Regions from separate parts of the Streptococcus pseudopneumoniae IS7493 genome, predicted to be linked through region 1. Evidence: riboswitches for the same ligand, from Rfam matches in the RefSeq annotation. Region 1 holds a riboswitch; the other holds the start of a gene.

Evidence for each region. A riboswitch is a leader RNA that binds a small molecule or an ion and turns the genes downstream of it on or off. The one in region 1 is predicted to bind FMN.
Region 2: it holds a riboswitch for FMN, as region 1 does, so the genes downstream of both, ribD (bifunctional diaminohydroxyphosphoribosylaminopyrimidine deaminase/5-amino-6-(5-phosphoribosylamino)uracil reductase RibD) here and SPPN_RS02830 (ECF transporter S component) in region 1, are expected to answer to the same signal.

The regions. Positions count from the first base shown of each region.
Region 1 covers NC_015875.1:512,870-525,145, forward strand. Annotated here, with positions in the region: gene SPPN_RS02805 (SAM hydrolase/SAM-dependent halogenase family protein) at 1-488, shown strand, start outside; gene SPPN_RS02810 (ECF-type riboflavin transporter substrate-binding protein) at 504-1,049, shown strand; gene SPPN_RS02815 (ABC transporter ATP-binding protein) at 1,333-3,015, shown strand; gene SPPN_RS02820 (energy-coupling factor transporter transmembrane component T family protein) at 3,000-3,830, shown strand; gene SPPN_RS02825 (tRNA (cytidine(34)-2'-O)-methyltransferase) at 4,023-4,526, shown strand; FMN riboswitch at 4,580-4,798, shown strand; gene SPPN_RS02830 (ECF transporter S component) at 4,962-5,525, shown strand; gene SPPN_RS02835 (phosphatase PAP2 family protein) at 5,515-6,165, shown strand; gene SPPN_RS02840 (helix-turn-helix domain-containing protein) at 6,277-7,149, shown strand; gene SPPN_RS02845 (MFS transporter) at 7,349-8,569, shown strand; partial or broken gene SPPN_RS12680 (phosphatase PAP2 family protein) at 8,596-8,724, shown strand; gene SPPN_RS02850 (MFS transporter) at 9,329-10,477, shown strand; partial or broken gene SPPN_RS11775 (transposase family protein) at 10,618-11,301, shown strand; partial or broken gene SPPN_RS12685 (IS5/IS1182 family transposase) at 11,407-11,511, shown strand; partial or broken gene SPPN_RS11780 (chromosome partitioning protein ParB) at 11,521-11,643, shown strand; partial or broken gene SPPN_RS02860 (GNAT family N-acetyltransferase) at 11,648-12,097, shown strand; gene rpoE (DNA-directed RNA polymerase subunit delta) at 12,225-12,276, shown strand, end outside.
Region 2 covers NC_015875.1:257,716-269,991, forward strand. Annotated here, with positions in the region: gene SPPN_RS01510 (LytTR family DNA-binding domain-containing protein) at 1-266, opposite strand, end outside; gene mutL (DNA mismatch repair endonuclease MutL) at 472-2,421, shown strand; gene ribH (6,7-dimethyl-8-ribityllumazine synthase) at 2,746-3,213, opposite strand; gene SPPN_RS01525 (bifunctional 3,4-dihydroxy-2-butanone-4-phosphate synthase/GTP cyclohydrolase II) at 3,214-4,419, opposite strand; gene ribE (riboflavin synthase) at 4,439-5,074, opposite strand; gene ribD (bifunctional diaminohydroxyphosphoribosylaminopyrimidine deaminase/5-amino-6-(5-phosphoribosylamino)uracil reductase RibD) at 5,059-6,159, opposite strand; FMN riboswitch at 6,293-6,407, opposite strand; gene ruvA (Holliday junction branch migration protein RuvA) at 6,564-7,157, shown strand; partial or broken gene SPPN_RS01545 (DNA-3-methyladenine glycosylase I) at 7,167-7,352, shown strand; gene SPPN_RS01555 (hypothetical protein) at 7,540-7,785, shown strand; gene SPPN_RS01560 (DinB/UmuC family translesion DNA polymerase) at 7,782-8,117, shown strand; gene SPPN_RS01565 (hypothetical protein) at 8,130-8,498, shown strand; gene SPPN_RS01570 (DUF5960 family protein) at 8,485-8,784, shown strand; gene msr(D) (ABC-F type ribosomal protection protein Msr(D)) at 8,902-10,365, opposite strand; gene mef(A) (macrolide efflux MFS transporter Mef(A)) at 10,386-11,603, opposite strand; gene SPPN_RS01585 (hypothetical protein) at 11,989-12,159, opposite strand.

The DNA of each region.
Region 1 (12,276 bases):
GGCGTCAAAACACAGAGCATTCTTATACTTTCCACGGTCGTGATGTCTATGCCTATACTGGTGCTAAACTGGCCAGTGGTCACATTTCTTTTGAGGAAGTGGGGCCAGAGCTCAGTGTGGATCAGATTGTGGAACTTCCAGTCGTAGAGACCATTAGTGAAGATCATCTGGTGAAGGGAGCCATTGATATTCTGGATGTGCGTTTTGGTTCGCTTTGGACCTCTATTACGCGAGAAGAATTTTACAAACTGGAACCAGAATTTGGTGACCGTTTTGAAGTGACCATCTATCACGCTGATATGCTGGTCTATCAAAATCAGGTTGTTTATGGCAAATCATTTGCAGATGTGAGAATTGGGCAACCCATCCTTTACATCAACTCTCTCTATCGTTTAGGTCTGGCTATCAACCAAGGTTCCTTTGCCAAGGCCTATAATGTAGGTGTCGGTTCATCTTGGACCATTGAAATAAAGAAAATAGAATCATAAAATAGGAGAATATAGATGAAAAATCAATCAATTAAACAAGTTGTTGCTGTAGGAATTGGCGCTGCCCTCTTTGTCGTCATCGGGATGATCAACATTCCGACCCCTGTTCCAAATACAAGCATCCAGCTTCAGTATGCGGTACAAGCGCTACTTTCTATTATTTTTGGACCGATTATCGGTTTGCTTGTCGGGTTGATTGGTCATGCAATCAAGGACTCTCTTGCTGGTTACGGTCTGTGGTGGACTTGGATTATCGCTAGTGGGCTCTTTGGTCTAGCTGTGGGGCTATTTAGAAAGTACGTTCGCGTGATCAATGGTGTCTTTGACTGGAAAGATATTCTTATTTTTAACCTCATTCAACTACTTGCAAATGCCCTTGTTTGGGGTGTCTTGGCACCACTTGGAGATGTTGTGATTTATCAAGAAGCTGCAGAAAAAGTATTTGCCCAAGGAATTGTTGCGGGAATTGCTAATGGTGTATCTGTAGCTATTGCAGGAACTCTTCTCTTGCTTGCCTATGCAGGAACTCAAACTCGTGCAGGAAGTTTGAAAAAGGACTAAAATGATGGAGAAGGCTGGGCAACCAGTCTTTTTCGATGTTTATAGATTAGTTAGGCAAGTAAGCTAGGATAGGAATCTTTTTGGCGCTAAGTTTTTAATAGAAGAGTCTGCAAGAAGGGGTAGATTTATGATAAAATAGAAGTCTAATACTCTGCGAAAATTAAATTCAAACCGCGTCAGCTCTATCTGCAACCTCAAAACAGTGTTTTGAGCAACCTACGGCTAGCTTCCTGGTTTGCTCTTTGATTTTCATTGAGTAGAAGAAGCGAATGAAGAGAGTAAGATGAAAGAAGCTATAATTGAGTGGAAGGATTTCTCTTTCCAGTATGAAACACAACAAGAACCGACCTTGCAAGGGATAGACTTGACCATTTACAAGGGAGAGAAAGTCTTAATTGTTGGACCATCTGGATCAGGTAAATCTACCTTGGGTCAGTGTTTGAATGGGATTATTCCCAATATTTACAAGGGTCAGACATATGGAGAATTTTTGATAAAGGGTCAAACAGCCTTTGATATGAGCATCTATGATAAGTCTCATCTGGTTAGCACAGTTTTGCAGGATACAGATGGGCAGTTTATCGGCTTATCTGTGGCAGAGGACTTGGCTTTTGCTCTAGAAAATGATGTAACAAGTCTAGAAGAGATGAAAAGTCGTGTTCATAAATGGGCTGAAAAGCTGGACCTTCTCCCTTTACTAGCTCAGCGTCCTCAAGACTTGTCTGGTGGACAAAAGCAGCGAGTTAGTCTAGCCGGTGTCTTGATTGATGAAAGTCCGATTCTCTTGTTTGATGAGCCACTCGCCAATCTGGATCCCAAGTCAGGTCAGGATATTATTGAATTGATTGATCAGATTCATAAGGAGGAGGGGACGACGACCCTTATTATCGAGCACCGTTTGGAAGATGTTCTGCATCGACCTGTGGATCGGATTGTCTTGATAAACGATGGCCGTATCCTCTTTAATGGAAGTCCTGATCAGTTATTGGCGACTGATTTGTTGACCCAAAATGGAATTCGCGAACCCCTTTATCTCACCACTCTCCGTCAATTGGGTGTGGATTTAGCCAAGGAAGAACAGTTAGCAGATCTGGATAACTTGTCTATCTCAAAAGGTCAGGTTCAGTTGCAGAATGAACTGGCAAAAGAGATGCCAGATTTGCAGTCACTTTTTAGACTAGAGGAGGTTTCTTTTTCTTATGATGATAGACCGATTTTAAAATCCCTACATTTGGATATTAAAAAGGGTGAAAAGATTGCCATTGTCGGGAAAAATGGAGCAGGGAAGTCAACTCTAGCCAAGGCCTTAAGTAGCTTTATTCAGACGGAAGGTCGCTATCTTTGGGAAGGGCAGGATATAAAAGGAGATTCTGTTGCAGAGCGGGCGGAACGAGTAGGCTATGTGCTGCAAAATCCTAATCAAATGATTTCAACTAACATGATTTTTGATGAGGTGGCTCTGGGACTTCGTTTGCGAGGTGTGGATGAGAAGGAAATTGAAACGAGAGTCTATGAAACTTTGAAAATCTGTGGTCTCTATGAATTCCGTAATTGGCCTATTTCTGCCCTGTCATTTGGTCAGAAAAAACGTGTCACTATTGCCTCGATTTTGGTTTTAGGAGCTGAAATTATCCTCTTAGATGAACCGACAGCAGGTCAAGACCAGAAGAACTATACTGAGATTATGGAATTTCTCGAAGAGTTGCATCAAAAAGGTCATACCATCGTCATGATTACGCATGATATGCAATTGATGCTGGATTATTCAGACAGGGCCCTTGTCATGGTTGATGGAGAACTGATTGCTGATACTGATCCAGCTAGTCTGTTGAGCAATCCTGAGCTGTTAGTAAAAGCCAATCTAAAAGAAACTTCAATCTTCAACTTGGCTAAAAAACTAGACGTGGATCCACTTGCTTTAACGGCATTTTACAAAGAAAGGAGAGAAGGATGCAAGCTAAATTAATTGGTTACCAGCATAGAGATACTGTGATTCATCGCTTGTCAGGAGCTGGTAAACTTCTCTTTTTCATCCTCGTGTCATTGGCGGCCATGATTAGCTATGATACCAGACTGCTTGTTCTGATTGCCATCTTTTCGGTCTTTCTCCTCTATTTGTCAGAAATCCGTTTTAAAGATGTTTCCTTTGTGGCCGTTTTTGCGACGGTATTTGCCGTTTTAAACGTTTTGATGGTCTATCTCTTTTCTCCTGAGTATGGGGTTGGACTTTACGGAGAGAGAAGTGTGATTTGGCAGGGAATCGGTGCCTACACTCTGACCAGCCAGGAGCTCTTTTATCTGCTAAATCTGGCCATTAAGTACCTTTGTACCATTCCTCTGGCTATTATCTTTTTGATGACAACCCATCCTAGTCAGTTTGCTTCTAGTTTAAATCAAATTGGTGTGCCTTACAAGATTGCCTATTCAGTCAGTCTGACCTTGCGCTATATTCCAGATTTGCAGGAAGAATTCTTTACTATCAAAATGTCTCAGGAGGCGCGTGGGATGGAATTATCCAAGAAAGCTTCTCTTATGCAACGAATCAAAGGCAATTTGCGCATTATTACTCCCTTGATTTTTAGCTCGCTAGAACGCATTGATACCATCGCGACCGCCATGGAGCTTCGGCGCTTTGGGAAAGAGAAAAAACGCACTTGGTATAGTTATCAGGCCTTGAAAAAAGGAGACTATCTTACCTTGTTCTTGGCAGCCTTGTTTTTAGTAGCTAGTTTACTACTTATCTTGCAGAATCAAGGACGATTTTACAATCCTTGGAAATAGCTTGAAAAAATTGAAAAAATCAAGTCGTTTCTATTGACAATGATTCTGAAAGTGTTATACTAAGAAAGTAGTTTCGCTGATTTACTTCAAACCTGTTGTGAGGTAAGTTAACGATGCCTTAACCACGCTGTTTGCTGAGCTTGACTCCGGGCAGTGTGGCTATTTTTTTGCAATGGTGAAAGGAAGCAAGTCATGACAAATCACATTGTATTATTTGAACCACAAATTCCACAAAATACAGGCAATATCGCGCGTACTTGTGCTGCGACCAATTCTCCCCTCCACATCATCAAGCCAATGGGCTTTCCTATTGACGACCGCAAGATGAAGCGAGCTGGATTGGATTATTGGGATAAACTAGAGATTTATTTTTACGAGAGTTTGGAGGATTTCATGTCTCATATGAAGGGCAAACTCTATCTGATCTCAAAATTTGCTGAGAAAGTGTATTCTGATGTGGATTTATCGACTGACGAGGACCATTATTTTCTCTTTGGACGTGAAGACAAGGGCTTGCCTGAGGACTTTATGCGAGAACATCCTGAGAAGGCTCTCCGTATTCCCATGAATGATGAACATGTCCGCAGTCTCAATGTGTCTAATACCGTCTGCATGATTGTCTACGAAGCCCTCCGCCAGCAGCACTTTGCAGGTCTTGAGCTCGTTCATACCTATGAAGCAGATAAATTGAAATAAAAAATGAAAATGAACAAAATGCTTGCGCTTGCAAGCGTTTTTTGTTATGATAAAAGAGTCTTCAGGGCAGGGTGTGATTCCCGACCGGCGGTAAATTTGACTAGCTATTTTAGCTTTCTCGTCGTTGTCTTGTCTCGATATACTTTAAGTATTATCTTCGACTGCGACGCCTAGATAAATCTAAAATATCTTAGCCAAATAAGTCCGCGAGCGCAAGCTGATGTGGTGAGATTCCACAACCGACAGTATAGTCTGGATGGGAGAAGACGAAAGAATAGCTTTGTCTGTTCTGATAGATTTATAGCTAAACTGTAACCGCTTGCTTGAATTTCCTTAATAGAGTGAGAGGGAACTTTTGGGATATAAAAAGTGAGAATAGATAGAGGAATCCTTTCTAACTTCTTCTGATTTTATAGAAAATTGGAGGAACCTGTTATGACAAACACACGTCGACTTTCGACCATTGCGATCTTATCAGCCATCTCATTTGTGCTGATGTACTTTGACTTTCCGCTCTTGCCAGCGGCATCCTTCCTCAAGATCGAATTTAGTATCTTGCCAGTCCTTGTGGGTCTGGTGGTCATGGATTTGCCTGCTGCTCTAGGAGTGCTCTTGCTTCGCTCACTCTTGAAATTGCTTCTTAACAGCCAAGGAGTGAATACTTACATTGGTTTGCCGATGAATATCGTAGCTTTGGGAGTTTTTGTCATCGTCTTTGCTTTGATTTGGAAAAAGGAACGGACAACCCTTCGTTTCCTACTAGGCTCTCTAGCTGGGACTGTTGGTTTAACTGTGGCAATGTTGGTTCTCAACTATGTTTACGCTGTTCCTTTGTACGCTAAGTTTGCTAACTTTGATATTGGAAAAATTTTGGGACTTTCCAACTACCTAATGACCATGGTATTACCTTTTAACTTGATTGAGGGTGTAATCTTTTCCGTTTCATTCTGGTTGTTGTATGTTCTCTTGAAACCAACCTTAAAACATTATGAGAGATAAACAAACATTTTTAATGAAGGGCAGTTTTGCCCTTTTACTTTTCGTTATTCTTGGCTACATGGTCAAATTTTACCCTGAAACGCTGGTCGGTTTTGACCAACCGATACAGACTGCCGTTCGAGGAGACTTGCCAGATTACTTGACTATTCTTTTCCGAGCCATTACACGTCTGATTGATATTCCAGTGATTATCACTTGGGTTGTCATTACAGCTTTTGTCTTTTATCGTAAGCGGTGGAAGATAGAAAGTTTCTTCATGCTGGGAAATCTGGCTTTAGCAGGACTTTTAATCGTGACCTTTAAAAATATCTACCAGCGCCCACGACCAGCTATTTTACACTTGGTTGATGAGAAGGGATTTTCCTTTCCAAGCGGCCATTCTCTGGCTGTAACCTTGATGGTCGGTTCTCTGATTGTCATTCTTAGTCAGCGGATGAAAGATCCGGTCTGGAGAAAAATCGTGCAAATCGTGCTAGGTCTCTACCTAGTCAGTGTGTTGGTATCAAGGGTCTATCTGGGAGTTCATTATCCATCAGACGTTCTTGCCAGTCTCTGTGTGGGTTTGGGAGTCTTGTTTATCGAATTTCCCTTCTATGACAAGATCCGCTTCCAATGGCGATTTAAAGGCAAGCAGAAGTGATGGAAAAGATAAAAAATTGTACAAATACAAATAGAACCATATGAAATATATACTTGAAACATGTTTTGGTGTTTGATATATTTTAATAAATAAAGCAAGGAGGAAGAAAGTGTGGGTATGCTATTAGCGACACGATTAAAAAATAAAAGAAAGGAATTAAAATTATCTCAAAAAGAATTAGCTGAGGGGATTTGTGAGCAAGGGCAGATTAGCCGTATGGAGCAAGGTAAATATTCACCTGGGTCAGAATTACTCTTTCAACTATCTAAGCGATTGAAGGTGAGCATGGATTATTTCTTTGAAGATACTGAGGTTTCTAGTTTAGAAAATATTGATAAGTTTAAAGAATTATCTAAGAAATTTTTGGATGAGAGGGAATATGAATCTCTCCATTACATCTATGAACTGGAAAAATCTAAACGTACTCGTCTATCTGCTAAAGACCAGATTTATTTGGACTGGATTGATACATTAGTTCAATTCTGTTATTTAAATCATCAAACAGGGGCAGTTGCGAAACTGGAAAAAATACTGTTATCTCTGAAAAAATCTGATTTTTACTATCTACAACTGGGAAATACCTTGGCTAATTTTTATTTTGATATGGGGCAGGAAGACACATATCAGGAACTCTATCAACTTTTAAAAGAGAACCTCCAGTCACTATCTGTTCATCATTTGGAACAGTTAGAATTGATGATTAAATTCCGATATAACTATTGTAGATATTTGTGGTTGAATGAACGAACATCTGAAGCTATAGCAGAAATTACAGAAACGATAGCTATTTGTAAAAGATATAATAGTAGTTATCGATTAGCAGATTTGTATTGTTTATTGGGAAATATAAGCGAGAGCTTTGCTGAAAGGGATAGGATACTAGGTTTTTATCAAGTATCTTATCAGCTTTACAAGCACGAAGAGAACCAGAGAATGATGCTAGAAATTGAGAAGGAAATGAAATTATTGGAAAGTGAAGATTAAGAAAAAGATTTGTATTTTTAGATAACTTAAATTCATATTTCAAAAAAAAATAAAAAACACCATAAAAATTATTGACAAACCAAAATTGATGTATTAGAATATCATCAATAGTTTTTGATTTTGGTATTGGAGCTTTGGGGATATATTGGGCGTTGTTAGGATTTCAATTTCCTTTTGAGCTGAAGAAGGAGGCAATCCAATGAATACTTTTCTGACCAATAAAAATTACCGGATGTTGCTAATTAATCAATGGGTTTCGTCATTTGGTGATACGCTGTTTTATATTTCATTTATTTCTTATGTATCGGGATATAAATTTGCTTCATTAGCTGTTCTTTGTATAACAGTTTCGGAGACTTTGCCGCAGATTTCTCAGTTGTTCACAGGCGTTATTGCCGATTTTCAAAAAAATCGTGTTGCAAAATATATTGCTATATTGGCAAGTAAGTTTCTGCTTTATACTCTATTGACACTGTTTGTAACGGATAAGAACTTTTCTATGGGGATGGTTTTTCTTATTTGTGGCATCAATCTTTTATCAGATACCATGAGTTATTTTGCAGGTGCTATGATTTCTCCTTTGTATGTGAGGATTATAGGAGATGATATGACAGATGCTATGGGGTTTAGACAGGCAACTGCTGGTGTAGTTAATATTCTTAGCAACCTTACAGGTGGAGTTTTGATTGGGGTCATCAGTCTTCAGATGTTTGTGGGTTTGAATGCTTTGACCTTTCTTTTTGCACTGTTGGGTGTGGTGTTTATTCGTACTTCTTTGAGAGATATTGAGGGACAGATGGAGGTTAGTAAAAGATTAACCGCAAAATCTTTTGGAGAGCATTTCCTCTATTCTATGAAGATATTGTCAAGTTTTCCAACCATCATCAAATTAATATTCATTGCAGCTATGAACCAAGTGATTTTAAGCATTATTACCCCTTTAACGACTTTGATGTTGATTCATCATCCATTTATCTTCTTTGACACTGGGAAATCCATTGCAGCATTGTCAGTGGTTATTTTTTCAGGAACGATTGTGGGAAGTTTTTTGAGTGGAGGTATCCTAAAAAATATTCCCATAAAAATGATTGTCTACTTTGAAGAAATTATGCATCTCTGTATTCTCTTTTCTTGGTTGATCAATCATTTCCTCCTTTTATTGGTAGTTGTCTTCTTATGCGCAGTTGCAGTAGGAATGATGGGGCCTCGGATTTTCAACCTTGTATTCTCGATGGTTCCAGAAGAAGTCATGGGAACCATCCAGTCAGTGCTTGGAGTATTCAATGTTGTTGTACCAGGAATTCTTAGCATGCTCATCGTTGCCTTAGCGAGTGCTACAAACCTAAAAATCACAGTGCTTCCACTTTTTATTTTTGTATTGACTGCCTTAGCAATTGTGAAAGCAATGAAAATAGAGTAATAGTAGTATGAACTACTGTCTCTTTTTGGGTGGGAGTTCATTACCCATCAGACGTTCTTGCCAGTCTCTGTCTGGGTTTGGGAGTCTTGTTTATCGAGTTTCCCTTTTATGACAAGCTCCGCTTCCAATGGCGATTTAAAGGCAAACAGAAGTGAGTATCGAATTCCCTTGAGGAGAAAGAAATGAAAGTCAATATAGCATATCTTCATCCGACTCAACTATACTTATTAGAAAAATGGACCATTCTGTATTATCCCATTACGCTGATTTAAGTTGGAGGAGCTCTTCCCATGCAACCTTAGAGCTTATAAAGAGTCCGATCAATACCGTCCAGCTAGAAATTAGGAGGAATCAGCAAGTGATTCCCCTGTCCCTCATAGAGTGATTATAAAACCATACGATAAATGTACCTCCTTAATTAATAAAATCAGATTTTACATGTTTAGAGAGATCACTGTTCCCAAGAGATACCATAATTCCTACCGTAAGCAATATTATATTTCTATCTATTTTAGTCACCACCTAAAACTATGATTTTGCAAGAAAGGTTATGGAATTCTCAAGCAATATGGCTAAAATTAGATAGATATACAAAAGGAAAGGTAGAAGCTTTCATATGTATGGTATATCAACACGAGAGCATAGTAATTGCGTAAAATATATTTTTTTGCTATACTAATCAATATTTATTTGCAAAAGGAATGAGTTAAGATAAGCAATAATAATTTTAAATACTTACTTTGCAATCAAATTTTTAACTTGATTGCAAATATTTTTTTCAGTGTAACAATCATCTCAAAGGTTTATTCACAAAGTAATTCTATCAGTGAATCAACATTTGTTTTGATAATAGGAACTATTTCAGCAGTTATAGGAGGTTTGATTGGACCTATTTTTTTAGACAAAATTTCACATAAAAATGTATTGTCGTTTACTAATCTGATTGGTGGGCTAGTTACTCTGTCTTATACCATTATCAGTTCATTTAATGATAGTATTATAATAACCTATTCCACAGTCTTTTTAATAAGCATCACCAATAGTTTTTATACTCCTGCACGTCTAGCTATTGTTCCTAGTATAGTTGATAATGATGCGATAGTAAAAGCAAACGGTCTCACCCTAAGCATTCGTCAATCCGTTCAAACAGCAGGCTGGGCACTTGCAATTCCATTGTCTACGTTACTAGGTTTGCAATATTCATTATATTGTATATCTTTGTGTTTCTTGCTCTCCTCAGTTCTAAGTTTTTATATTCACGTTGAAAAGAATCAACATAAACCAAACTCTTCCAAAAGTTCATATGTATATCAAATTTTTGAAGGTCTCATACCTATAAGGGATAATCCTGTCATCAGGGATATAACTATTATGGATATTATTGAAAATTTTGCAAATGTGATTTGGACATCTTCATACCTCCTAGCATTTACAACCACTATCCTTTTAACAAGTGAAACTTGGTGGGGATACCAGGGTTCAGCATACTTCTTAGGGATTATAGTTGGAGGAGGGGTAATAACAAAATACTCTCATAAACTTCAACATTTTCCAGGAAAATTTTTGTTTATATCATCACTTCTTGTTACACTACTCACACTATTTTACACTGTTAATAGAAGCCCTATCATAACAATTATTATTTCTTTTCTAGTCGGCCCCCCTGCACAAATTAGAAATATAATTCAAGAATCAATTATTCAAGAAAAAGTTGATCCTAGTATATTGGCAAGAGCTTTTGCTGCCAGAAGTGTTTTAATGCAACTAATGTATGCTGTAGCGCTAGTTTCATTTAGTTATCTAGCAGACTTAATTGGAATTTTGCCAGTATACTTTATTTCAGTTATCATTTATTTTGCAATTTCATTTATTCCTGTAATATCGTCAGCATTAAAAAAAACACTGTGAAATTATGTATTTTTATGGAGATATAAGACTTCATATATCGTTTTGAGTAGTTTATGAGTACAAGCTATGATAGTTTCCATCTTACTGCCTCCTATTCCATTAGATTAGACTTCCTGTGAAACAAAAATATGATACAATAAAATTATGAAGCAAGTAAACAACTAACTGATACACGATTTAAGCTCCTTGTTGCTGTTCAGCGCACGACTTTTGAAGAGATGTTAGCCGTATTAAAAATTAAACACGCAAAAGATGGATAAAAACCTAAATTAAGCCTAGAAGACCTTCTGATGGCCACTCTTCAATATGTGCGAGAATACCGCACTTATGAACAAATTGCGGCTGATTTTGGTATCCACGAAAGCAACTTAACCCATCGGAATCAATGGGTTGAAGTAACTCTTGTTCAAAGTGGTTTTACGATTTCAAGAACTCCTCTCAGTTCTGAGGATACGGTAATGATTGATGCGACGGAAGTAAAAATCAATCGTCTTAAAAAACAATTAGCGAATGATTCTGGTAAAAAGAAATGCCACGCTATGAAGGCTCAAGCGATTGTCACAAGTCAAGGGAGAATTGTTTCTTTGGAGATCACTGTGAACTATTGTCATGATATGAAGTTGTTCAAAATGAGTCGCAGAAATATCGGACAAGCTGGTAAAATCTTGGCTGACAGTGGTTATCAAGGGCTCATGAAGATATATCCTCAAGCACAAACTCCACGTAAATCCAGCAAACTCAAGCCGCTAATAGCTGAAGATAAAGCCTATAACCATGCGCTATCTAAGGGGAGCAGCAAGGTTGAGAATATTTTTGCCAAAGTATAGTAGATTGAAACTAGAATAGTACATATCTACTTCTAAAACATTGTTAGAAATCGATTTGACTGTCTTGATTGATTTGTCCTGTTCTTATTTCATTTCACTATGAAAACGTTTAAAATATTTTCAACAACCTATCGAAATCATCGTAAACGCTTCGGATTACGAATGAATTTGATTGTTGGTATTATCAATCATGAACTAGGATTCTAGTTTTGCAGGAAGTCTATTTACTCTGTTTTTGATTTAGAAGATCGTATCCTAGCTCAAGATGGGTATGAAGCAAAATGGTATAACTGGTGTGATGGTTTTAATCAAGCAGCAACTCTTTTGTTGAAAAGGTAGTGCATTGTGTCTTGTTCCTTATTATAAGGTCAATCATTGTGAGGAAGCTTTTGCTTGGTATCAGGATGTGAACTTGGTTTACCTCGTAGATGGGGTGAAGCTTCCTTACAGTCAAGCGACCTTGGAAGCCATGTATTTCTATTTGGATCGGCATGGTGAGCCTTTTTGGATTGAAGTCAAGGAGAAGGGAGAATGGTTTCCAATTGGGGATATTACACTATCTCAGGATAATCTCCCCATTGTGATTGGGAATTCCGCTTACCAACATCGAGGACTTGGAAAAAAGATTCTAAGTGCTTTGATTGAATTTGCTTGAGTAAAAGGATGGAAAGAATTGAGAGTTAAGGAAATCTACACCTACAATCATGCTTCTAGGAGGTGTTTCAAGTCGCTTGGATTTGTGGAAAATGGAGCAACAGAAAAAGGAAGGAGTTTTATATTGGAATTAGTCTAATCCTGCCACTTTCTCCCCCTTAACCTTTGACTATTCCGCAAAATTATCGTAAAATAAAGAGTAAATGATAAAATGAGGTCAGAGTCTGTTTGCTCTGGCGATAGTAGTATAAATGAGGAGAAACGCTTTGGAATTAGAAGTATTTGCTGGGCAAGAAAAAAGTGAACTATCTATGATTG
Region 2 (12,276 bases), 260 kb from region 1:
TCAAGGATCTGATAGAGTCGTAAGTCAATGGTGTAGGTCTGACTCGCCGTTTCTGCTAGAACCTTCCGATTCTCAATATAGAAGCGCTGAATCTTGCCAATCTCAACTAGATAGACCTGATCATCGATTTTTCCTTTGATTTTTTCTGTTCGGTCAAGATTTTCTGCGAACTCGATGACTTTTTGGACTTTTTCGGTCTCTTGAGGTGCTTGGACAATCAGCTTTTCCTCTTCGTAAGTTTCACTAATCTGTAGTTCTACTTTCATAAATTTCTCTCCTTGTTTTTCATACAAAATTGTGATCACTTCTTGTACACCTTTATTAAACACTATTTTTCAGCCCCTTGCAAGGGACTTTGTCTATGTGGAGGGATTTGGCTCCTATGTGGTGGAGTTTTTCTGTCCTATCTGAAATATGGTATAATAGCACTAATCAATTTCTAGGAAAACAGATACAGAAAGGGGCTGAAAGATGTCTCATATTATTGAATTGCCAGAGGTGCTGGCAAACCAGATTGCAGCTGGAGAGGTTATCGAGCGTCCAGCTAGCGTTGTTAAGGAGCTGGTAGAAAATGCCATTGATGCGGGCTCTAGTCAGATTATCATTGAGATTGAGGAAGCTGGTCTCAAGAAAATCCAAATCACAGATAATGGTCATGGAATTGCCCACGATGAGGTGGAGCTGGCTCTGCGTCGTCATGCGACTAGTAAGATAAAAAATCAAGCAGACCTCTTTCGGATTCGGACGCTTGGTTTTCGTGGTGAAGCCTTGCCTTCTATTGCGTCCGTCAGCGTTTTAACTCTTTTGACAGCAGTTGAGGGCGCAAGTCACGGAACCAAGCTCGTCGCGCGTGGGGGTGAAGTTGAGGAAGTCATCCCAGCGACTAGTCCTGTGGGAACCAAGGTTTGTGTGGAGGATCTCTTTTTCAACACGCCTGCCCGTCTCAAGTATATGAAGAGCCAGCAAGCAGAGTTGTCTCATATCATTGATATCGTCAACCGTCTGGGCTTGGCCCATCCTGAGATTTCTTTTAGCTTGATTAGTGATGGCAAGGAAATGACGCGGACAGCAGGGACTGGTCAATTGCGCCAAGCAATCGCAGGAATTTACGGTTTGGCGAGTGCCAAGAAGATGATTGAAATTGAGAACTCTGACCTAGATTTCGAAATTTCAGGTTTTGTGTCCTTGCCTGAGTTGACTCGGGCTAACCGCAATTATATCAGCCTCTTCATCAATGGCCGTTATATCAAGAACTTCCTGCTCAATCGTGCAATTCTTGACGGCTATGGCAGTAAGCTCATGGTGGGGCGTTTTCCACTGGCTGTCGTTCACATTCATATCGACCCTTATCTAGCGGATGTCAATGTGCATCCAACCAAGCAAGAGGTGCGGATTTCCAAGGAAAAAGAACTGATGACCTTGGTCTCAGAAGCTATTACAAATAGTCTCAAGGAACAAACCTTGATTCCAGATGCCTTGGAAAATCTTGCCAAATCGACCGTGCGCAATCGTGAGAAGGTGGAGCAAACTATTCTCCCACTCAAAGAAAATACGCTCTACTATGAGAAAACTGAGCCGTCAAGACCTAGTCAAACTGAAGTAGCTGATTATCAGGTAGAATTGACTGATGAAGGGCAGGATTTGACCCTGTTTGCCAAGGAAACCTTGGACCGATTGACCAAGCCAGCAAAACTGCATTTTGCAGAGAGAAAGCCTGCTAACTACGACCAGCTAGACCATCCAGAGTTAGATCTTGCTAGCATCGATAAGGCTTATGACAAACTGGAGCGAGAAGAAGCATCCAGCTTCCCAGAGTTGGAGTTTTTCGGACAAATGCACGGGACTTATCTCTTTGCCCAAGGGCGAGATGGACTTTACATCATAGATCAGCACGCTGCTCAGGAACGGGTCAAGTACGAGGAGTACCGTGAAAGCATTGGCAATGTTGACCAGAGCCAGCAGCAACTCCTAGTGCCCTATATCTTTGAATTTCCTGCGGATGATGCCCTGCGTCTCAAGGAAAGAATGCCTCTCTTAGAGGAAGTGGGCGTCTTTCTAGCAGAGTACGGAGAAAATCAATTTATTCTACGTGAACATCCTATTTGGATGGCAGAAGAAGAGATTGAATCAGGCATCTATGAGATGTGCGACATGCTCCTTTTGACCAAGGAAGTTTCTATCAAGAAATACCGAGCAGAGCTGGCTATCATGATGTCTTGCAAGCGATCTATCAAGGCCAATCATCGTATTGATGATCATTCAGCTAGACAACTCCTCTATCAGCTTTCTCAATGTGACAATCCCTATAACTGTCCTCACGGACGTCCTGTTTTGGTGCATTTTACCAAGTCGGATATGGAAAAGATGTTCCGACGTATTCAGGAAAATCACACCAGTCTCCGTGAGTTGGGGAAATATTAAAAGTATAAAAAAGTCTGGGAAAAATGTTCAAAATCAGAAAAACGCATAAAATCAGGTGTTCAAAAACCTTGATTTTATGCGTTTTATCATAGAAATATTTACTTCATTTTTTCCTAATTCTTTTCGAAAATCTCTTCAAACCAGGTCAGTTTTATCAGTAATCTCAAAACAGTGTTTTGAGCTAATTTTGCTAGTTTTGTCTGTAACATCGAAGTTGTGTTTTACCACTCTGCGACTGGTTTCCTAGTTTGCTCTATGATTTTCACAGAGTATTAAATTGCGATTTTGCCAAGTTTCTTTATTCGTCTAAAAGTAGAGTCTGTTCTATGCGTCTAATGTACGAATTAGGTTGACCATTTCAATAGCGCCTTGTGCACACTCAGAACCCTTATTTCCTGCTTTAGTGCCAGCTCGTTCTATGGCTTGTTCAATTGTATCTGTCGTTAGCACACCAAACATAACTGGGATTTCGCTATTTAAACTGATTTGGGCGATTCCCTTAGATACCTCGCTACATACATAATCATAATGACTTGTATTCCCTCTAATGACAGCTCCTAAGCAGATAATTGCATCATATTTTTTACTTTTTGCCATTTTTGATGCAATCAGAGGTATTTCAAAAGCTCCTGGAACCCAGGCCACCTCGATATCTTTCTCGTTTACATTCTCTCTTTTGAGATTATCCAGTGCTCCAGATAATAATTTTGAAGTTATAAATTCATTAAATCTCGCTACAACAATACCGATTTTAATATCGTTCGCTACTAAATTACCTTCATAAGTGTTCATTTATTTTTCCTCCATATTTAAAATGTGACCCATTCGATTTTTCTTTGTTTCTAAATAAAAACTATCGTAAGGATTGGCTTCTATTTCGATTGGTATTCTACTGGAAATGGTAATTCCATATTTTTCTAACTGTTCAACTTTGTCAGGATTATTTGTCAGTAAATGTAGTGACTGTAGTCCTAGGTCTTTAAGCATTTGTGCTCCAATATGATATTCTCTTAAATCACCTTCAAAGCCTAATGCAAGATTGGCATCAAGCGTATCCATGCCTTGATCTTGTAAATGATAGGCTTTTAATTTATTGATAAGTCCAATTCCTCGTCCCTCCTGTCGCAAGTAAAGTAAGACACCCGAACCATTCTCAACAATCATTTTCATAGCTTTATCGAATTGCTGTCCACAATCGCAACGTAAAGAGCCTAAAACATCTCCTGTTAAACATTCGGAGTGGACCCGACATAATACATTGGCTTCATCCTCTATGTTTCCCATAATAAGAGCAAGATGATGTTCCCCATTTAGTTTATCTATATAGCTAATTGCTTTGAAATTACCGTATCTAGTAGGCATATTGACAGTTGAAACTCGTTCTACCAGCTGATCATATACTTTTCTATATTCTTGTAATTCTTTGATGGTAATTAGTGGAATCTTGTGTTTCTTCGAGAACTGAATTAAATCATCTGTTCTCATCATTTTGCCATCATGATTCATTATTTCACAACATAGGCCACACTCTTTTAGTCCAGCTAATTTTAATAAATCAACAGTTGCTTCTGTGTGTCCATTTCTTTCTAGAACACCACCTTTTTTTGCAATTAAAGGAAACATGTGTCCTGGCCTGCGAAAATCAGAGGGTATTATATCTTCAGCTACACACATACGTGCGGTCAGTCCTCTTTCCTCGGCAGAAATACCTGTGGTCGTTTCTTTATAATCAATTGAAACTGTAAAAGCAGTCTTATGATTATCTGTATTGTTTTCAACCATAGGTGAAAGCATTAATTGATTAGCTAAACTTTCGCTCATAGGCATACAAATTAATCCTTTGGCATAAGTAGCCATAAAATTAACATTTTCTGTTGTAGCTGCTTGTGCAGAACAAATTAAGTCTCCTTCATTTTCTCTATCCTTATCGTCTATAACAAGAACAAGTCGTCCCTTCTGCAATGCTTCTAATGCTTCTTGTATTTTTCGATATTCCATTGACTGATTATCCTTTCTGCTAAAATCCATTTTGATATAATAGTTCCTTAGATATTTCTGATTTTGGAGAATTATCCATCAGTTTTTGCACATATTTACCTAAGATATCATTTTCAAGATTTACTGTACTCCCGACTTGTTTACTCTTAAGAATGGTTTGTTCCAAGGTATGAGGGATAACAGATACTGAAAAGTTTACTTTGGAGACTTTAGCGACAGTCAGACTAATGCCGTCAATTGTAATAGATCCTTTTTCAACTATTAAATCTAAAATTTCTTTTTGTGTGTTGATTTGATACCATACAGCATTATTATCTTTTTTTATTGACGAGATTTTTCCTGTACCATCAATGTGTCCTGTAACGACGTGACCCCCAAGTCGACCGTTGACAGATAAGGCTCTTTCTAGATTCACCTCACTTCCATGTTTTAATAGAGTAAGAGCTGTTCGACTCCATGTTTCATTCATTACATCAACTGTAAAGGATTGATGATTGAAATGAGTAACTGTAAGACAGATACCATTTACTGCTATACTATCGCCTAAATGGATATCCGTTAATATTTTTGAGGCTTTAATTGATAGTTTACAATTACGAGAGTCTTTCTGTATTCTTTCAACTTTTCCGATTTCTTCAATTATTCCTGTGAACATGGATAAATCACTTCACTTTCTATGAGATAGTCATTTCCTATTTGAGAAAAAGCATAAGGTTTCAATCTAATAGCGTCATTTGGCAAAGAAATGCCTTCACCTCCGACAGGAAACTTGGCACTGCCTCCAAAAATTTTTGGTGCAATATATATTTTCAGCTCATCAACAATTTGTTGTTCCAAAGCACTCCAATTCATTAGACTGCCCCCTTCTAGAACTAGGCTATCAATCTGCATGTTTCCTAGATGTTGCATTAAACTCGATAAGTCTATATGATTGCCTTTTTTCTTTATGGAAAGTATTTCACAGCCATGATTTTGATATAGCTTCATTTTATTTTTGTCTTCAGAGGAAGTGGCAATGTAAGTTTTAATATCATTTGCTGTTTTTACGATTTTAGAGGTAAGAGGAGTTCGTAAATGTGTATCGCATATGATACGGATAGGATTTTTCCCTTCCTCCAATCTACATGTCAGCAAAGGATCGTCTTGAATAACAGTATTGACTCCCACCATAATTGCACTAACATGGTGTCGTAATTGATGCACATGCTTTCTTGCTTCTTCTTCAGTAATCCATTTGGATTGATTTGTTTTAGTGGCTATTTTTCCATCCATTGACATTGCATATTTCATAAAAACATAGGGTACATGCTGGGTAATATACTTTCTAAAACTTTTTATTAAGTTAAGACACTCATTTTCTAAAATTCCAACAGTAACTTGAAGATTATTTTCCTCAAGTATCTTTACTCCTTTTCCAGATACAATAGGATTACAGTCTAGGCTTCCAATGACTACTCTTGTAATACCACTATCGATTATAGCATCTATACAGGGAGGTGTTTTCCCGAAGTGACAACAGGGTTCAAGTGTTACATAAAGCGTCGCTCCGACAGGGGATTTTCTACAGTTTTTAAGAGCATTTCTCTCAGCATGTGGGCCACCAAAAAACTCATGATAACCTTGTCCGATAATGTGATTATCTTTTACAATAATTGCGCCAACCATAGGATTGGGATTGACGTAACCAGCCCCTTTTTGTGCCAGTTTTATTGCTAATTTCATATATTTTGAATCGCTCATCTCACTACCTCCAAAAAAATATACCTTGAATAGGGGACTACTCAAGGCATACAAAAGAAAACTTATGCGATTAACAAAAATGCTCTGAAATGACAAGTAATCATTTCAGAGCACGCAAAAAGCACAAATATACTTTTATCTTCTTTCATCCAGACTATACTGTCGGCTTTGGAATTTCACCAAATCATGCCTTTCGGCTCGTGGGCTATACCACCGGTAGGGAATTGCACCCTGCCCTGAAGATAGTTATTCAATTACAGATGATTATAGTACTTAATTTTGAATATGTCAACAGATAAATACCGATTGTTTTTGATATACTGTATTTGTGATAATCGATTCTCGCTCCTCGGATAAAGAAAATATGATATACTAGATAAACGAAATAAGAGAGAAGGAACACTATGTACGAATATTTAAAAGGAATCATTACCAAAATCACTGCCAAATACATTGTTATTGAAATCAATGGTATCGGTTATATCCTGCATGTGGCTAATCCCTATGCTTACTCAGGACAGGTCAACCAAGAAACTCAAATTTATGTGCATCAAGTCGTGCGTGAGGACGCTCATCTGCTTTATGGATTTCGCTCAGAAGACGAGAAAAAGCTCTTTCTCAGTCTGATTTCGGTCTCTGGGATTGGTCCTGTATCAGCTCTTGCTATTATCGCTGCTGATGACAATGCTGGCTTGGTTCAAGCCATCGAAACCAAGAATATTACCTACTTGACCAAGTTCCCTAAAATTGGCAAGAAAACAGCCCAGCAGATGGTGCTGGACTTGGAAGGCAAGGTAGTAGTTGCTGGAGATGACCTTCCTGCTAAGGTCGCAGTGCAAGCAAGCGCTGAAAACCAAGAATTGGAAGAAGCCATGGAAGCCATGTTGGCACTGGGATACAAGGCGACCGAACTCAAGAAAATCAAGAAATTCTTTGAAGGAACGACAGATACAGCTGAGAACTATATCAAGTCGGCCCTTAAAATGTTGGTCAAATAGGAGCAGAGCATGACAAAACGTTGTTCGTGGGTCAAGGTGACCAATCCGCTCTACATTGCCTATCATGATGAGGAGTGGGGTCAACCCCTCCATGATGACCAAGCATTGTTTGAGTTGTTGTGTATGGAAACCTATCAGGCTGTGCTGAGAGCTTTCTTCTATACTAATAGACGAAAGGGTGTGAAAATGATTTTTAAATGATACTGTGGAACGGAACAGTAGCCCTAGTATTGACTACTGTCGTTTCTATTCATATTGGCTATTCTAGGACTGAGATGAAAAAATCTATAAATGCTCAGAATAAAATTGAACCCGCAAATCTCCCCAAAACAATGGTGAGTCATGTACTTGTATTATTCCGAAAAAATACACCTCTGGTGCAGTGAGACAAATTGGTGTATCTTATAGTGGCTTCGTAGATGAAAGCTATACTCTACTATCACTCTTTGATGATGTAGAACAAATTGAAAAAGATAATAGACTTCAGACAGCTATTGATGTTGTCAGAGAACAGTTTGGTTTTTTAGCCATACAAAAAGGAACCGTCCTAACTGAAGGTTCCAGAAATATTGAACGCAGTAAACTTATCGGTGGTCATTCCGCGGGTGGATTGGAGGGATTAAAATGAAACAAGAAAAAAATACAGTACAATTTTCAGAAATCCGTAGCAAAGGATGTAATGATATTGAAATGCTTGAAAGATTTTTACATGGAATCGTTGAAACAGCAACTTCAAAACTTCGTCAGAGAAAACTCAAAACAACTGAAATATCGATACGACTAGTACATGCTAAATCTGAAAACCGATTACCATTGGAATTTACATTTAGCATTAAGCCAACAAGCTCATCTGTGATAATCTATACTGAGGTAATCAATCGCTTTAAAGAATGTTACACAGGTGGGGGAATTCAAGGTTTTACGATTCAATTTGATAAAAATACCCTTGCCTCTGCATAGAAAGGATTTGATATGATTGACCGTTCATATTTACCATTTCAATCAGCAAGAGAGTACCAGGATACAAAGATGCAAAAATGGATGGGCTTTTTCCTATCTGAACATGCATCAGCACTCTCTGATGATACAAACAAAGTAACGTACATGTCTGACTTATCACTAGAGAAGAAATTATTACTCCTCAGTCAAGTATACGCCGGGCAGCTACGCACACGCATTCAAGTGATTGAAAAAAACAAGCGTGTTTCCTACACTGGAACAATACCAAGTCTGACCAAAGATTTCATTTTGATAAAAACTACAACAGGTCACATCAATTTGAAATTAAAAGACATTATTAGTATTGAACTTGTCGAGGAGGTGCTCTATGAATCAGCTTGAGTTTCAGCGTAATCACCTACAAATGGACTATTATAGCGAGAGCTACCAAGATTTTGAACGTGACTTCTACCGCTACTCTAACATGAATATTCCATTGACCTTCCTAACTGATGATATCCTAAAAACAATGGCGACTTCACGTAAGAATTACTTTGTCCTCAATAAGGAAAAGTCCAGAGATAACCGCGATCACTTCTTCATATTTGAAGTAAGTACCGTAGATGAGAATCCGCTAATCTATCATTATACATATAAGAAAACTACAATATATTTAGCAGAAAAATAGGAGCAGTTCAATTGACTGTTCCTATTTTTAATATTCATAAAATCTAAAGTCTTTATACTCTTTAACAATGGAGTCGCCAACCAGAACAGACTATACTGACCAGCGACTACCTTAAATTTAATGTTTCAGATTTATTTTCTTATCTCTAATTTCATAAACTACATCTGCTACATTTTCGAGTAATCGTTTATCGTGGGTGATAAACACGATAGTTCCGGTGTACTCCTTCATTAGTATTTCCAAAGCCTCTAAACTTGGTATGTCAAGGAAGTTACTGGGTTCATCCATTATTAGGATGTTATATCTACCCATGAGCATTTTAGCAAGCAACAATTTTATAATTTCTCCACCGCTTAAAACAGATAAACTTTTTCCAATATCGTTCTGTTTGAACCCCATAGATGCTAGCACTGAACGAATTTCTGATATATTGTAGTCACAATCCTTCTGCATAAACTCCATAACATTCTGATTACTGTTGTACTTGTAACCATTCTGTGCAAAGTAACCTATTTTTGCCTTAGGCGAAATAGAAATTCCTTCTTCATGGTTTAAGATCATTTGGATTAAAGTTGTTTTTCCGATTCCATTACCACCAGTTAACGCCACTTTTGCTCCTAACGGAATTTGAAAAGATGCATTTTCAAACAGAGCCTTATCCCCAAATACTTTATTAATTTCTGCACCGACTATAGGGTATGGATTATGGAGCTCCAATGCTTTACTTTGCCTGAAACGAATTCTGCGAATGCCTTCCGGAGCTTCTACTTTTCCTAAGGCCGCAATCCTGTGCTCTAGGGTTTTAGCAGCATTATACATCTTTTTTTCCTTACTTCCTATTGATTTTTGATGAGCTAAACGCCCTCCGTCTTTAGTACTTTTTTTCTTTGAAGAACCTTTTGCCTTCTGTTCTATTTTACGAGCCTGTTTTCGCTTTTCCTCCGCAGCCCTTTCCAATCGGGCACGTTCCGCAATAAATTGTTCGTATTCTGCAGCTTGGCTCTTACGTTCTTCCTCTTTCTGACGAAGATAATCAGAATAGTTTCCCCAATACTCAGTGATTTTGCCATCTTTCAGTTCCCATATTTTATCTACTATTTCATCAAGAAAATAGCGGTCATGGCTAATAACTAACAGTGCACCTGTAAAATATTTTAGCTGTCCTATTAGAAAATCAATTCCTTCACGGTCTAAATGGCTCGTAGGTTCATCCGCTAAAATACCATGAACCTGTGCCGATAAGGCCTGTGCTATTTTAAGCCTTGTTTCTTCACCACCGCTCATAGTCTGTATATTTAATTGCTCAACACCTAGCTTGCCTACAAGTGCAAAATCTTTTTCCTCCTGCAGAGTTACTTCGTCCAACTGGGGAATATAGGCAAGTTCACCCAGACGATTCATTTTACATCCTGGGGGAGTTAATTCTCCTAAAAGTACCCTGAGTAAAGTGCTTTTTCCAGCACCATTTGCTCCTACTAAACCAATACGGTCATAATCATATACTTCTAATTCATTTATATCTAAAACATCGCGTCCTTTGAATTCCACACGAATGTCTTTTGCTTTTAATATTAATTCCATAACATTTCCTCCAATATTGTTTATTTTAAATCTAATTTTCTAACCTCAGTTATCATTTGGCAAACTATAGCAATGCCAATAATTAAAATACCTGATAGTAAAAACCAATGATTTACACCGATTTTATCAGCAAAGAATCCAGAAAGAATTAACCCAATTGGCATAGCAAGTGACATGATACTTCCGATCAAAGAAAATACACGTCCTAAATATTCAGGCTTAATTTTCTCCTGAAAAAGAGCTGTTTGCACACCGCTATAAAATGGCACCGAAAGCCCCATTATTGCACAGCAAACTACGAATATTACAAATCCATTTGGAGGAAGTATTCCCGAAACGGCTAAACTGGTCCCCATTATAAAAAATGAACTTGTTATTAGTAATACATGCTTTTCGAAGCCCCCTAATCTTCCTAATAATAAGCCTCCTGCTAGCATCCCAAATGCAAAGGAAATTTCCGTAATAGAAATATGCACAGGCGTTCCATTAAAGTGTTCCATGCTTATTAAAGGAAATAGTGCATTGATTGGCATATAAACAAAAGTATATAGTGTTCCTAAGAGTAATAAGGCAAACAATCCTTTGTTTTGTCTCAGAACCACAACTCCTTCTTTCATCTCCCTTATGAAATTTGGTTCTAAACTTTGCACTTGATTACCCAGCTTAGGTATACGTACAATTGCTACCGTAATAGATGCAATCACAGCACCCAATACGTCGATGGCAATAATAGCATTTAAATCCCAAACGGAGTATAAGAGTGCTGCAACTGCCGGACTAACAATATAGCTTATAGACTGCAAAGACTGACTATAGCCTGCGCATTTCGTTAGCTGTTCTTCTGGTACTAAAAGTGGTGTAACCGCATTGAGTGCTGGGGTATGAAAAGCTGTTCCAATGCTACGGATAAACAATACTATCATAATCATCCAGACAGGTAGCTCCATACAGAATGCAACAATAGCAAGCACTGCACCAGCTGCTGCGATAATTAAATCGGCACCAATCATTATCTTCTTCCTATCATGACGATCCACTAGCACACCAATGGCAGGTCCCAAAATCGCATAGGGTAAAAAACCTACTAATGAAGCCATAGACAAGACCATCGCAGATCCTGTTTTTTCTGTAAGGTAAAAAATAATCGCCATTTGCAGGATGGCACTAGTGATTAATGATACTGCTTGCCCTGCCCATATTGCATAAAATTTTCGTTTCCAATTGTTGTATTTTTCCATTTATATTATCTCCTGCATATTATTTTGCTTGAATTTCTATTTTGAATAGCATTCTAGGCAATAAAAAATGCAGGCCAAACCCCACAATGTGGCTTTTGGTCTGCATACATACAATTTGGAAACATTCATATTAAAGACATAGTTAAATAAAGGTATAGTTAAATAACCAATATCCTCACCGTAACTAATGAATGCTCAATATCGTATAAATAAGCACAACAAAAAAGCCTATCATCGGGTATAGATTCTGCTTTTTTTATTGCCAGCTTATCTTAAACGCATTGAGGCTGTCATAGTTTCGGTTCCTCCTACATCTTTGTTTATATCAATTTATAGTATAACACAACAAGATGATATGTTCAATATAAAAGTTATGGAATGAGACTCATACTTCCAATTCGATGCCAGATTTAAAGGATATGACGAAGTTTTCTTCATAGACTGTAACGCTCTGGATTATCTTCCTTAGTAGCAAGCGATTAGCTTTCACAAAATCTTCTGTTTGTAGTTTTAAAAATTCATCAGGATTTTCTAACTCAACCTCAAAATATTTCATTTTACATTCCCTCATTTCATTTATTGATAAATTGAGTTTGCAAAAAAGAGTGGACAATTTTTGTCTACTCTTAACCTTTAAAATAGTTTTTTTTAATCGATTTGAAGTTGCCTAAAT